Linked DNA regions of Piscinibacter sp. HJYY11. The protein of the gene in region 1 interacts with the protein of each later gene in a pairwise test. Links are inferred from orthologs where the notes say so. Each region holds a gene or a part of one and is shown in the gene's direction. Other genes may lie near its edges.

Region 1 (7,710 bases):
AGCATCGCGCTGCAGGTCATGGCCGTGTTCGAACGCATCGCCACCGGAGGCCTCTTGAATCACAACCGTACTCCCCACGCCGCGACGGGCCACGCCGTCAGTCGCGCGCTCCTCGTCGCCGTGGCCTTCTCGGCCGTGCTGGCCGCCTGCGGCGGCGGGGGAGGCGACGGCGGAGGCGGTGGCGGCACGCCGTACGTCCAACCACCTCCCCCGCCCCCGCCCCCGCCCCCGCCGCCCCCGCCGCCGCCTCCCCCGCAGGACCCGGGCAGCGTGAGCAGCCGAACCCTGTCGTCCGCCAGCGGCCAGCCCGTGGTCGGCGCCACCGTGACAGTGGGAGGCAACACGCAGAGCACCGGAACGGATGGTGCGTTCTCGTTCCTGAACGTGACGCAGACCGATCGCCTCGCGGTCACGCTCTCGGCGCCCGGCTACATCCCCAACGTGCGCTACACCGCATCGGTCAACAACATCGACACCGTCGTGCCCGTGCAGCTCACGCCGGTCGCCACCACGCAGAGCGTCGACGCTGCCGTCGGAGGCACCGTCATATCGAGCGCCACCGCCCAGGTGAACTTCCCTGCCAACGCGATCGTCACCAGCGGCGGAGCGGCTCCGTCCACGGCGGTTAGCGTGCAAGTCACGCCGATCAACGTGGCCCAGGACCCCACCCTGCTGACCGGCGACTATCGCGTGTCGGCCAACACTTGGCTCCAGGTGCATGGCGCAATGTCGGTGGTGATCACCGACGGGACCGGCGGCTCGTATGACATCGCCCCCGGTCAGAACGCCACCCTGCGCATTCCCGTTTCGACACGCTCGGCGAACCGTCCTCCGGTCGCCGGGTTGTTCCGGTTCGAGCCAACGACCGGCTTCTGGGTCAACGAGGGCACGGCCACCCTGACCGGTGTCGGGCCGAACCAGTACTACGCCGGCACTGTCACACGGAGCGGCACCTGGGTGGCCGGCACCCTGCCGGACACCGTGCAGGTAACCGGTTGCGTGGTGAACACCCTGGGCGAGCGTGTGAGCCGTGCTCGCGTCGAATCCGAAGGCGTGAACTACTCCGGCATGACCAGCACCCTCACCGACAGCAACGGCAACTTCTCCATTGCCATGCGAGCCGATGCCGAGTCCATCCTGTCCGCTCGCTGGGGCCGACGCATCTCGAACTACCTGGAAATCGAGACGGAAAAGTTGCCCCAAACCATTAGCGCAGGGTGCCTGGTTCTCGCCGACGCCATCAGCATCCGGCTGACCTGGGGGACCCACCCGCTGGATGTGGACTCGCACCTGATCACACCCCACGGCACGCACGTTTCGTACCTCAACCTGGGCTCGCTGCCAAGCCTGCCGTACGCGGCCCTCGACCACGACGACACCGACTCGAACGGGCCTGAGATCGTCAGCGTGCGCCAGGTCGTGCGCGGGGGGATCTACCGCTACTACGTCGCCAACTACTCTCGCACCTACACGCCTGCCATGACAGGCTCCCCGGTGCGGATCGAAATCACGGCAGGAGGCCATACGCGCATCTTCACGCCGCCCGCAGGTGAGGGCTTCAACGACTACTGGCATGCGTTCGACATCGCGGTCGATTCCGACTGCAACATCTCGGTCAACGCCACCAGTGCGCCCAACATCTGGGTTGCCACGCCTCCGGGTGCCCCGACCCAGACCCTCAGCGGACCTATCACCTACTGCCCGAACATCTGACATACCACGACGCTAGAAGGCCGGCGCGTCGCCGGCCCGAAGGGGCGGCCCTCGCGGGTGCGCCCCTTTTTTTTGGCCGACGGCCTCGGTCCCATGGCGACAGGTGTCAGCGGCGAGGGCATCGTGCCTCGCTATCATCTTCCGTTTCCCCGCCGCCCGATGCCCGCCCGCCGCCCCCCCACTTCGCCTGAAGCCTCGATCGAGGCCCCGATGCTGCGGGTGCGTGGCGCCCGCACCCACAACCTCAAGAACATCGACCTCGACATCCCGCGCAACCAGCTGGTGGTGATCACCGGGCTGTCGGGCTCGGGCAAGTCGAGCCTCGCGTTCGACACGCTTTATGCCGAAGGCCAGCGGCGCTACGTCGAGAGCCTCTCCGCGTATGCGCGGCAGTTCCTGCAGCTGATGGACAAGCCCGACGTCGACGTGATCGAAGGCCTGTCGCCGGCGATCAGCATCGAGCAGAAGGCGACGAGCCACAACCCGCGCTCGACGGTCGGCACCGTCACCGAGATCCACGACTACCTGCGCCTGCTCTACGCACGCGCCGGCACGCCCTTCTGCCCCAACCACAACCTGCCGCTGCAGGCGCAGAGCGTGAGCCAGATGGTCGACACCGCACTTGCGTTGCCCGAGGGCACCAAGCTGATGGTGCTGGCCCCGGTGGTGCGCGACCGCAAGGGCGAGTTCGCCGACGCGTTTGCCGACTGGCAGGCCCAGGGCTACGTGCGCTTCCGCATCGACGGCACGACCTACGACGCGACCGACGTGCCCAAGCTCAAGAAGGCCGAGAAGCACGACATCGACATCGTGGTCGACCGCGTGAAGGTGCAGGACGGCCTGCAACAGCGCCTGGCCGAAAGCTTCGAAGCCGCGCTGCGCAACGCCGAAGGCCGCGCGATCGCGCTCGAGATGGACAGCGGCAAGGAGCACCTCTTCTCCAACCGCTTCGCCTGCCCCGTCTGCAGCTACAGCCTGAGCGAACTGGAGCCGCGCCTCTTCTCGTTCAATTCGCCGGTGGGCGCCTGCCCGAGCTGCGACGGCCTGGGCCAGGTGACGGCGTTCGACGCGGAACGTGTGGTCGCCTTCCCGTCGCTCAGCCTCGCCAGCGGCGCGGTGAAAGGCTGGGACCGCCGCAACGGCTACACCTTCTCGCTGCTTGAGAGCGTGGCCAAGCACTACAAGTTCGACATCGACACGCCCTTCGAAGAGCTGCCGAAGAAGGCACGCGAGGTGCTGCTGTACGGCTCGGGCGAGGAAGAGATCAGCTTCACCTACGAGGCCGACGGCCCCAAGGGCAAGACGCGCAGCGTCAAGCGCAAGCACCCCTTCGAAGGGATCATCCCGACGCTGGAGCGGCGCTACAAGGAGACCGACTCCGCCGCGGTGCGCGAGGACCTCGCGCGCTACCAGGCGGCCAAGCCCTGCCCCGCCTGCGAAGGCACGCGCCTGCGCACCGAGGCGCGCCATGTGTTCCTGCAAGGTGAAGGCGATGCCCAGGGGGAGCCGATCTACCGCATCGAGCACCAGACGCTGCGCGAATGCCTCGCCTACTTCGAGCAGCTGAAGCTGAAGGGCGCGAAAGCCGAGATCGCCGACAAGGTGATCCGCGAGATCCGCTCGCGCCTCAAGTTCCTCAACGACGTCGGCCTCAACTACCTGAGCCTGGACCGCAGCGCCGACACGCTCTCGGGCGGCGAAGCGCAGCGCATCCGCCTCGCCTCGCAGATCGGCTCGGGCCTGACCGGCGTGATGTACGTGCTCGACGAACCGAGCATCGGCCTGCACCAGCGCGACAACGACCGCCTCATCGGCACCCTGCGCCACCTGCGCGACATCGGCAACTCGGTGCTCGTCGTCGAGCATGACGAAGACGCGATCCGCGCCGCCGACTACGTGGTCGACATGGGCCCCGGCGCCGGCGTGCACGGCGGCCAGGTCATTGCGCAGGGCACGCCGGCCGACGTGGCCGCGAGCGCCGAGTCGCTCACCGGCCGCTACCTCGCCGGCGTGCTGAAGATTCCGGTGCCGAAGAAACGCCGCCGCATCGAGGACATGGCGGAACCCCAGGTGCTGCGCATCGTCAACGCGCGCGGCAACAACCTGAAGGGCGTCACCGCCGAGATCCCGGTCGGCCTGCTGACCTGCGTGACGGGCGTGTCGGGCTCGGGCAAGTCGACGCTCGTCAACGACACCTTGTACGCCGCTGTGGCGCGCAACCTGTACAACAGCCACGCCGAGCCGGAGCCGCATGACGCCATCGAAGGGCTGGACCTCTTCGACAAGGTAATCAGCGTCGACCAGAGCCCGATCGGGCGAACACCGCGCAGCAACCCGGCCACCTACACCGGGCTCTTCACGCCCATCCGCGAGCTCTTTGCCGAAGTGCCCACCGCCCGCGAGCGTGGCTATGGTCCGGGGCGCTTCAGCTTCAACGTGGCCGGCGGCCGCTGCGAGGCCTGCCAGGGCGACGGCGTGCTGAAGGTGGAGATGCACTTCCTGCCCGACGTCTACGTGCCGTGCGACGTGTGCCAGGGCGCGCGCTACAACCGCGAGACGCTCGAAGTCCTCTACAAGGGCAAGAACATCACCGAGGTGCTCAACCTCACCGTCGAAGACGCGCACGCGTACTTCAACGCCGTGCCGAACATCGCACGCAAGCTGCAGACGCTGCTCGACGTGGGCCTGGGCTACATCCGCCTCGGCCAGAGCGCGACCACGCTCTCGGGTGGCGAAGCGCAGCGCGTGAAGCTCGCGCTCGAGCTCAGCAAGCGCGACACCGGCCGCACGCTCTACATCCTCGACGAACCCACCACCGGCCTGCACTTCGCCGACATCGACCTGCTGCTCAAGGTGCTGCACCAGCTGCGCGACGCGGGCAACACCATCGTGGTGATCGAGCACAACCTGGACGTGATCAAGACAGCTGACTGGTTGATCGACATGGGCCCCGAGGGCGGTGCCGGAGGCGGCACGGTGGTCGCGGCCGGCACGCCGGAAGACGTGGCGGCCAACCCGGCGAGCCACACCGGGCACTACCTGAAGCCGCTGTTGCGCTGATCTGAGCGCGCGTGGGCGCGACTTTTCTCACGACGTCGACACACGACACGGTGCACCGCAGCAATGCGGCATCGGGCTTGCATGCGGGAGTTCCACCCTTGGCAAGCGGCAGACGCTTGCACTACATTGCCGCAGCCCCGCCCCACCCCCTGTCGCGCAAAGCGCCACGACGACACCCCCATGCCGCCTGCGCCCCTGCCCGCTGACGAATCACACCGGCTGGCCAGGCTCCACGCGACGGGCATCCTCGACACTGCGCCCGAAGAAAGCTTCAACGCTCTCGCGCAGTGCGCCGCCGAGCTCTGCGGCACGCCGATCGCCGCGATCACCCTGCTCGACGCACAACGCGAATGGATCAAGGCCGTGCACGGCTGGGACGACCTGCCGGTGCGCGAGATTCCGCGCGCCATCTCCTTCTGCAACCACACGCTGGTGAGCGAGGGCGTGTTCGAGGTGCACGACGCGGCGCACGATGTCCGGTTTGCACACAACCCCTTCGTCACCGGCGTGCCGCACATCCGCGGTTATGCGGGCGCGCCGCTGGTGCTCGATGGCGAGGTGCTGGGCGCGCTGTGCGTGATCGATTCGCGCCCCCGCACCTTGAGCGATGCGCAGCGCGCAAGCCTGGTGCAACTGGCCCGTGCCGCGAGCGCGCTGCTCGCCGCACCGCGCAACACCCCCCCGGCCGACGACGAGCGGCTGCGCCTCCTCGACTTCGCCCGGGCCTCGGGCGACTGGATGTGGGAAACCGATGCCTCGCTGCGCTACACCTGGGTGTCGTCGACCTTCGAGGCCGTGACCGGCCTCTCCCCGGCATCGGTGCGCGGCCAGCTGCTCGAGGACACGCCCTTGCTCGATGGCCTGGGCCACCCGCTCGGGAGCGACCGCCGCCTGCACACGCTGCTTCAGCGGCGCCAGCCCATCACGCGCGTCATCACCGACAAGCCCACGCCGCGCGGCGTGCTGCAGGTGTCGCGCAGTGCGGTGCCGGTGTTCGACGCGAACGGCGAGTTCGCCGGCTACCGCGGCACGGCACGCGACGTGTCGGCGCACATCGCGGCCGAGCGGCGCACACACGCGCAAGGCGAGCTGCTGCGCAAGCTGTCGTCCCAGGTGCCGGGCGTGATCTTCCAGCTGTGGATGCAGCGCGACGGCACGCCCTTCTACACCTACGCGAGCGACGCCACGCGCGAGCTCTTCGGCGCCGAGCCGCCCCGCAACGGCGACGGCGGAGACTTCGACGTGGTGTGCCGCATGCTGCACCCGGACGATGCGCTCGAGTTCGTGCCGAGCCTGCTCGCCGCATCGCGTGCGCTGCGGCCCTGGCACCGCGAGTTCCGCATCATCCGAGGCGGCACGGTGCGATGGATCGAGGTGCGGGCGGTGCCCGAGCGCCATGCCGAGGGCGGCACGCTGTGGCACGGCTTCTGTTCCGACGTGACCGCGCGCAAGGAGACCGAGCTCGCCCTGCGCAGCAGCGAGGAGCGGTGGGGCCTGGCGGCCGAGGCGGCCGGCATCGGCATCGCCGAGTTCGACCTCGACAGTGGCCGCATGAGCTTCGACGCACGCGCCTGCGCCAACCACGGCCTCAGGTTCCCGCAGGCCGACTACCGGCTCAACGACTGGCTGGCCGCCATCCACCCGAGCGACCGCTACGCGGTGCAGGCGCGGCTGGAGCATGCGCTCGCGACCGGCGGCATGCTGGAAGCGCGCTACCGCCAGCAACGGCCCGACGGCAGCGAGGCGATGCTCGAGATCTTCGCCCGCTGCACGCTCGGCGAGGCGCAGCGACCGATCGGCATGGTCGGCACCTGCCGCGACGTGACGCAGCAGGCCGCCCACGAACAGCTGCGCCACGACAAGGAAGCCGCCGAGCGCGCCAGCCGCGCCAAGAGCGAATTCCTCTCGCGCGTGAGCCACGAATTGCGCACACCGCTCAACGGCATCCTGGGTTTCGCCCAGCTGATGGCCATCGACCGTGTGCACCCCCTCGAACCCGACCAGGCCCGCCGGCTCGACAGTGTGATGCGCGCCGGCCGGCACCTGCTCGAACTCATCAACGACATGCTCAATCTCGCGCGCATCGAGCAGGAAGACTTCTCGCTCGAGCGAACGCCGGTCAACCTGGCCGCCACGCTGCAGACCTGCTTCACGCTCATCCAGCCGGTGGCCGACAGCGCCGGCGTGCGCCTCGCGGCGCCCCCGCGCCGCGCCCACTGGGCACTGGCCGATGCACGCGCGGTGGAACAGGTGCTGCTCAACCTGCTGTCCAACGCCATCAAGTACAACCGGCCCGCCGGCACGGTGAAGGTCACGCTCTCGCGCGGCGACGAGCACATGTTCGTCGCCGTCACCGACGAAGGCGAGGGCCTCTCCGAGCAGCAGCAGGCGCGCCTCTTCCAGCCCTTCAACCGCCTGGGCGCGGAGCAGAGGCGAGTCGAAGGCACCGGCCTCGGCCTCGTGATCGCGCGGCAGCTGGCGGCATCGATGGGGGGCGAATTGAAGGTGGCGAGCCGCCCCGGCAAGGGCTCGACCTTCACGCTGAGCCTGCCCGCCGGCACCGCGCCCACCGGCACCCGCCACCGCAACGATCCGCGCGACCCGCTGCCGCCCGAGCCCACCTCGGCGCACCGCCAGGTGCTCTATGTGGAAGACGAGCCGCTCAACGTGCTGCTGATGCAGGAGGTGTTCAAGTCACGGCCCCAGTGGGACCTGCACATCGCCACAGACGGCCAGGGCGGCCTCGCGGCGGCCCGCGCTCAGCACCACGATCTGCTGCTGATCGACATGAACCTGCCCGACATGAACGGGCTGGAGCTGATCCGCGCGCTGCGCGCCGACCCGCGCACCTCGGGCCTGCAGTGCATCGCGCTCTCGGCCGACGCGATGCAGGCGCAGATCGACGCGGCACTCGCCGCCGGCTTCGACGGCTACTGG
Region 2 (7,145 bases), 2.1 Mb from region 1 along the record:
AAGCGCTTGAAGCGCAGCAGGCGGCAGAAGGGCTTCTCGATCGCCACCTGCTCCTGCACGGCGACGTCGACACCGCCGACCTTCACCGAGGTGATGCCGAATTCGGGCTTCTCGTACTCCTTCGAGAGCCGGTGCATCAGGTCGAGGCCGGCCGAGATGCGGTGCGCCAGCGGCGTGTGCGTGAACGGCGACAGCGGGTGGCTGTACAGCTTGGCCGAGGCGCTTGCGAATTCCGAGAACGGACTCAGCAGCGCGCGGTGGGTTTCATAGAGTTGATACAGCATCGGAGTTCCTCGTGAGCGTGGATCGCACGCCAGTGCACGCTTGTGCGTCGCAACATTCTAGGCAGCTGCCCTGAATCGTGCAGATGACAGCCGCGGGTGGAAACCCCGAAAAGGCACCAGAAGAGGGCCTAGTGCTCGTCGTTCGTGCGTTTATCGGCACGAACGGGGTGTCAAAGGCGTGACACCCTCGCCTCAAGTCAGATCAGCTCACCTTCGCAATGGCTGCGACCACTGCATCGATGTTCTTCTTGTTGAGGGCAGCCACGCAGATGCGGCCGGAATCGACGCCGTAGATGCCGAACTCGCTGCGCAGGCGTTGCATCTGCTCCTTGCTGAGGCCCGAATAGCTGAACATGCCCTTCTGCGAGGTGATGAAGCTCATGTCCTGCTTGAGGCCGGCGGCCTTGAGCTTCTCGACCAGGAGCTTGCGCATTTCCTTGATGCGAACGCGCATGCCGGCGAGTTCTTCTTCCCACAGCGCGCGCAGGGCAGGCGTGTTGAGCACCGTCGCCACGACTTGGGCGCCGTGCGTCGGCGGGTTGGAGTAGTTGGTGCGGATCACGATCTTCAGCTGGCTCAGCACGCGGGCGGCTTCGTCCTTGCTTTCGCACACCACGCTCAGCGCGCCGACACGTTCGCCGTAGAGCGAGAAGCTCTTCGAGAACGAGGTGGACACGAAGAAGTCGAGGCCGGCGGCCATGAACTGCTCGATGACGGCGCCGTCTTCCTTGATGCCTTCGCCGAAGCCCTGGTAGGCCATGTCGAGGAAAGGCACGAGCTTCGCGGCCTTGACCGCGTCGACGACCTGCGCCCATTGCGCTGGCGTGATGTCGTAGCCGGTCGGGTTGTGGCAGCAGGCGTGCAGCACGACGATGGTGCCGGCCGGCGCGGCCTTCAGGCCGGCGAGCATGGCGTCGAAGTTCACGCCCTTCTTGGCGGCGTCGTAGTACGGGTAGGTGTCGACCGTGAAGCCGGCGTTGGTGAAGAGTGCGCGGTGGTTTTCCCAGCTCGGGTCGCTGATCAGCACCTTGGCGTTGGGGTTGAGGCGCTTCAGGAAGTCGGCGCCGATCTTCAGGCCGCCGGTGCCGCCAATGCCTTGCACGGTGGCGACGCGGCCGTCTTTCACGGCGGCGCTGTCGGCACCGAAGACCAGCCCCTGCACGGCCTTGTCATACGCGGCGATGCCGTCGATGGGCAGGTAACCGCGCGCGGTCGGTGCTTCCATCATCTGCTTCTCGGCCTGGGCCACGCACTTCAGCAGGGGGAGCTTGCCGTTCTCGTCGAAATACACGCCGACGCCCAGGTTCACCTTGTTCGGGTTCGGGTCGGCGTTGAACTGCTCGTTCAGGCCCAGGATGGGGTCGCGGGGGGCCATTTCGACGGCAGAGAACAGCGAGGTCATGGGGACAGTCCTTGTCAGTAGAGCGGGGGAGTGATTTGGGCTAACCTGAACGATTGCCCTGCGTGCGCGGGGAAACCCGGAGATTTTATCTGCCATGGCCGAGATGTCTGAAGTTGTCGAGCAACCCGCGGCGGGCGAGTTCGTGAGCTTTCCCGATTCGCCGTTCCAGCTGTTCCAGCCGTACCCACCATCGGGCGACCAGCCAGCGGCGATCCAGCAGCTGATCGAGGGCGTGCAAGACGGCCTGAGCTTCCAGACGCTGCTCGGCGTCACGGGCTCGGGCAAGACCTTCACGATGGCCAACGTGATCGCTCGGCTCGGCCGGCCGGCGATCGTGTTCGCGCCCAACAAGACGCTGGCGGCGCAGCTCTACAGCGAGTTCCGCGAGTTCTTCCCTAAGAACGCCGTCGAGTACTTCGTCAGCTACTACGACTACTACCAGCCTGAGGCCTACGTGCCTCAGCGCGACCTCTTCATCGAGAAGGACAGCTCGATCAACGAACACATCGAGCAGATGCGCCTTTCCGCGACGAAGAGCCTGCTGGAGCGGCGCGACGTGGTGATCGTGGCGACGGTGTCTGCGATCTATGGCATCGGCAACCCGACCGACTATCACCGCATGGTGATGACCCTCAGGAAGGGCGACAAGATGGGCCAGCGTGACGTGATCGCGCAGCTCATCCGCATGCAGTACACGCGCAACGAGCAGGATTTTTCGCGCGGCACGTTTCGCGTGCGCGGCGACACGATCGATGTGTTTCCGGCCGAGCACTCGGAGCTGGCGGTGCGCATCGAGCTCTTTGACGATGAGGTCGAGACGCTGCAGCTCTTCGACCCGCTCACCGGGCGCATCAAGCAGAAGATCGTGCGCTTCACGGTCTATCCGTCGAGCCACTACGTGACGCCGCGTGATCGTGTGCTCTCGGCCATCGACACCATCAAGCAGGAGTTGCGCGAGCGGCTCGATGAGCTGGTGAAGGCCGGCAAGCTGGTCGAGGCACAGCGGCTCGAGCAACGCACGCGCTTCGACCTGGAGATGCTGCAGGAGATCGGGCACTGCAAAGGCATCGAGAACTACACGCGGCACCTTTCGGGCTCTCTGCCCGGCGAGCCGCCGTCGACGCTGGTGGACTATCTGCCGAAAGACGCGCTGATGTTCCTCGACGAGTCACACGTGCTGATCGGCCAGCTGGGCGGCATGTACAACGGCGACCGGGCGCGCAAGACGACGCTCGTCGAATACGGCTTCCGCCTGCCGAGTGCGCTGGACAACCGGCCGCTGAAGTTTGAAGAGTTCGAGAAGAAGATGCGCCAGGTGGTGTTCGTGTCGGCCACACCGGCCGACTTCGAGAAGCAGAACGCCGGCCAGGTGGTCGAGCAGCTCGTGCGGCCCACCGGCCTGATCGACCCGGTGGTCGAGGTGCGCCCGGCCACGCATCAGGTCGATGACGTGCTGCAGGAGATCCGCGAGCGCGTAAAGGTCAACGAGCGGGTGCTCATCACCACGCTCACCAAGCGCATGGCCGAGCAGCTCACCGACTACCTGAACGACAACGGCGTCAAGGTGCGCTACCTGCACAGCGACATCGATACGGTGGAGCGCGTGGAGATCCTGCGTGACCTGCGCCTGGGCGCCTTTGACGTGCTGGTAGGCATCAACCTGCTGCGCGAGGGGCTGGATATCCCCGAGGTGTCGCTCGTGGCCATCCTCGATGCCGACAAGGAAGGCTTCCTGCGCTCGGAGCGCTCGCTGATCCAGACCATCGGCCGCGCGGCGCGTAACCTGAACGGCAAGGCCATCCTCTACGCGGACAAGGTCACCGATTCGATGAAGCTCGCGCTCAGCGAGACCGAGCGGCGCCGCGCCAAGCAGCTGGCCCACAACGAGGCCGAGGGCATCACGCCGCGGAGCATCCAAAAGCAGGTGCGGGACCTGATTGATGGCGTCTATAGCGAAAAAACCAAGGATGCCCAAAGGGTCTTGGAGGCCGCGGCCGTCGAAGCCTTGTCCGAAAAAGATCTCGCAAAACGCATCAAACAGCTGGAAAAAACCATGCTGGAGCACGCTCGCAACCTCGAATTCGAGAAAGCTGCAAGGGTGCGAGATCAGCTTGCGACGTTAAGAGAGCAAGCATTTGGGGCTCCGGGGGCCGACAATGTGTCACCCGAACCGGCCGGGTCGAAGTAAGTGTCAGGGTGGAAAGGCAGGCCAATGAGCCTGCTCACCGAGGGGGAACTTCCTTAGCCAATGCCGACCGAATCAGTGGGTTTCATATATACTTGAGTAAACCTGTCGGATTATTCCGCGGGTTAACCCGCCCCATGAGGGCGGTGCTTGCGAGCGTGAAGCCACCATTGATCGCTTTCATTGACTAATCGTGCTGTCACCGGCACCAGGAGGATTTCATGCGACTGACCACCAAAGGCCGTTTTGCCGTTACCGCCATGATCGATCTCGCGCTGCGCGAGAACACCGGCCCCGTTGCGCTGGCTGCCATCAGCGCTCGCCAGCAGATTTCTCTGTCCTACCTCGAGCAGTTGTTCGGCAAGTTGCGCCGTCACGAGCTTGTGGAAAGCACCCGTGGCCCCGGCGGTGGCTACTCGCTCGGCCGCAAGTCCGATGAGATCACCGTCGCCGACATCATCGTTGCCGTTGATGAACCCATCGATGCCACCGGCTGCGGCGGCAAGGAAAACTGCATGGGCGAAGACGCCGGCCGTTGCATGACGCACGACCTGTGGTCCAGCCTCAACGCCAAGATGATCGAGTACCTCGACTCCATCTCGCTGCGCAAACTCGTGGAGGAGCAGTTGGCCAAGGGCGTCTCGATCGAGGAGCACCCCGTCAAGCGCGCCATCTCCACGCAACCCGTCGTCAAGCCGATCAAGATCACCGCCCCCAATTCGGTGTTTGCACTCGGCGGGGCCATGAGCAAGTAAGTCAACCCGTCTCTTTCGCCTTTCGTCATGGACATGACCCAGCATTTCCCGATCTACATGGACTACGGCGCGACCACGCCGTGTGACCAGCGCGTGGTGGACGCGATGATTCCGTGGTTGCGCGAACATTTCGGCAACCCGGCGTCGCGCAGCCATGCATGGGGTTGGGAAGCCGAGGCCGCCGTGGAGAAGGCCCGCGAACAGGTGGCGGCGCTGATTGGGGCCGACCCCCGCGAGATCATCTGGACCTCGGGTGCCACCGAGTCCAATAACCTGGCCTTGAAGGGTGCCGCACAGTTTTACAAGACACGCGGCAAGCACCTCATCACCGTCAAGACCGAGCACAAGGCCGTGCTCGACACCATGCGCGAGCTGGAGCGCCAGGGCTTCGAGGTGACCTACCTCGATGTGCGGGAAGACGGCTTGCTGGACCTGGACAAGCTCAAGGCCGCGATGCGCCCCGACACCATCCTCGTGTCGGTGATGTACGTGAACAACGAGATCGGCGTCATTCAAGACGTGGCCGCGATCGGCACGCTGTGCCGCGAGCGCGGGATCATCTTCCACGTCGACGCGGCGCAAGCCACCGGCAAGGTCGAGATCGACCTCGCCAAGCTGCCCATCGACCTGATGAGCCTGGCGTCCCACAAGACCTACGGCCCCAAGGGCATCGGCGCGCTCTACGTGCGCCGCAAGCCGCGTGTGCGCATCGAAGCGCAGATGCACGGCGGTGGCCATGAGCGCGGCATGCGTTCGGGCACGCTGCCCACGCACCAGATCGTCGGCATGGGCGAAGCCTTCCGCATCGCCCGTGAAGAGATGGGTGTGGAGAGCGAGCGTGTGCGCATGCTGCACAAGCGCCTGGTGGAGGGGCTGTCCGACATCGAGCAGACCTTCCTCAACGGCCACCCCACGCAGCGTGTGCCGCACAACCTGAACATGTCGTTCAACTTCGTCGAGGGCGAGTCCCTGATCATGGGCATCAAGGGCATCGCGGTGTCGTCGGGCTCCGCCTGTACCTCGGCGAGCCTGGAGCCGAGCTACGTGCTGCGTGCGCTCGGCCGCAGCGACGAGCTTGCGCACTCGTCGCTGCGTATGACCATCGGCCGCTTCACGACCGTGGACGAGATCGACTACGTGATCGCCACGCTGAAGGACCGCGTGGCCAAGTTGCGCGAGCTGTCGCCGCTGTGGGAGATGCACAAGGACGGCATCGACCTGAGCACCATCCAATGGGCTGCTCACTGACCACCGGCGCACGAAGGATTCTGGAGTACTGACATGGCATACAGCGAAAAGGTCGTAGACCACTATGAGAACCCGCGCAACGTGGGTTCGTTCGAAAAGGGTGATGACAGCGTGGGCACCGGCATGGTCGGCGCCCCGGCGTGCGGCGACGTGATGAAGCTGCAGATCAAGGTGAACCCGGCGACGGGCTTGATCGAAGACGCGAAGTTCAAGACTTATGGCTGCGGCTCCGCCATCGCGTCGAGCTCGCTCGTCACCGAATGGGTGAAGGGCAAGTCGCTCGACGAAGCGCTGACCATCAAGAACACGCACATTGCTGAAGAGCTGGCGCTGCCGCCGGTGAAGATCCACTGCTCGATCCTGGCCGAAGACGCGATCAAAGCCGCCGTCAACGACTACAAGGCGAAGAAGGCGCACTGATGATGGCGGTCACGCTGACGGAAGCGGCGGCACGCCATGTGACGCGCTATCTCACCAAACGCGGCAAGGGCGTCGGCGTGCGCCTGGGCGTGAAGACGACCGGCTGTTCGGGCCTCGCCTACAAGCTTGAATACGCCGATGACGTGGCGCCGGAAGACATCGTCTTCGAAGGCCACGGCGTGAAGGTGCTGATCGATCCCAAGAGCCTGCCTTACCTCGACGGCACCGAACTCGATTTCGTGCGCGAGGGCCTCAACGAAGGCTTCAAGTTCCACAACCCGCGCGAAAAGGATCGCTGCGGGTGCGGTGAATCGTTCCGGGTCTGAACCCGGGTGATGTGCATCAGGCGCGGCATGAGTCGCGCCTTTGTTTTGTCTGTACCTCTGAATCGAGCGTGCCGTGAAGCTGGACGACGATGACTTCGCCCTGTTCGGCCTGCCGCGGCGCCATGCGCTGGAACGCGCTGCGCTCGACAACCGCTGGCGCGAGCTGCAAGCGCAGGTGCACCCCGACAAGTTCGCGGCCGATGGTGCGGCGGCCAAGCGGGTGGCGATGCAGTGGGCGGTGCGGGTCAACGAGGCGTACCGGCGCCTGAAGGACCCGGTGAAGCGCGCCGCCTACCTCTGCGAGTTGAACGGCGTTCAGGTGCACAGCGAGAGCAACACCTCGATGCCCACGGGCTTCCTGATGCAGCAGATGGAATGGCGTGAGGCGCTCGAAGAGGCGACGCTGCTGAGCGACGTGGAAGCGTTGGCCGACAGCGTGGCAACGCACCGGCGCCATGCCCTCGAACAACTCGCTGCCACCTGCGACGAGCGGGGTGATTTCAACGCCGCCGCCGAACAGGTCAG

Evidence for each region.
Region 2: the proteins of uvrA (region 1) and uvrB interact in binary tests that used the Escherichia coli proteins (3 or more experiments, as listed by UniProt). The link is inferred for Piscinibacter sp. HJYY11 from one-to-one orthologs.

What each region holds. Positions count from the first base shown.
Region 1 is NZ_JAERQZ010000001.1:3,116,029-3,123,738, forward strand. What follows is about bases 1,489-4,973. They hold uvrA (excinuclease ABC subunit UvrA), read left to right. Parts: upstream 1,489-1,872; coding sequence 1,873-4,773; downstream 4,774-4,973. Other genes in these bases: JI745_RS14510 (hypothetical protein), read left to right, coding at 1,489-1,713; JI745_RS14520 (ATP-binding protein), read left to right, coding at 4,954-4,973. Outside these bases: more of JI745_RS14510, read left to right, coding at 271-1,488; more of JI745_RS14520, read left to right, coding at 4,974-7,710. UniProt on the Escherichia coli protein: The UvrABC repair system catalyzes the recognition and processing of DNA lesions. UvrA is an ATPase and a DNA-binding protein. A damage recognition complex composed of 2 UvrA and 2 UvrB subunits scans DNA for abnormalities.
Region 2 is NZ_JAERQZ010000001.1:1,042,030-1,049,174, reverse strand. Bases 1,408-4,327 are described here. They hold uvrB (excinuclease ABC subunit UvrB), read left to right. Parts: upstream 1,408-1,780; coding sequence 1,781-3,874; downstream 3,875-4,327. Other genes in these bases: iscR (Fe-S cluster assembly transcriptional regulator IscR), read left to right, coding at 4,093-4,327; JI745_RS04755 (amino acid aminotransferase), read right to left, coding at 1,408-1,686. Also shown: JI745_RS04760 (polyhydroxyalkanoate depolymerase), read right to left, coding at 1-284; more of JI745_RS04755, read right to left, coding at 487-1,407; more of iscR, read left to right, coding at 4,328-4,626; JI745_RS04740 (IscS subfamily cysteine desulfurase), read left to right, coding at 4,654-5,874; Fe-S cluster assembly scaffold IscU, read left to right, coding at 5,908-6,294; iron-sulfur cluster assembly protein IscA, read left to right, coding at 6,297-6,620; Fe-S protein assembly co-chaperone HscB, read left to right, coding at 6,694-7,145. UniProt on the Escherichia coli protein: The UvrABC repair system catalyzes the recognition and processing of DNA lesions. A damage recognition complex composed of 2 UvrA and 2 UvrB subunits scans DNA for abnormalities.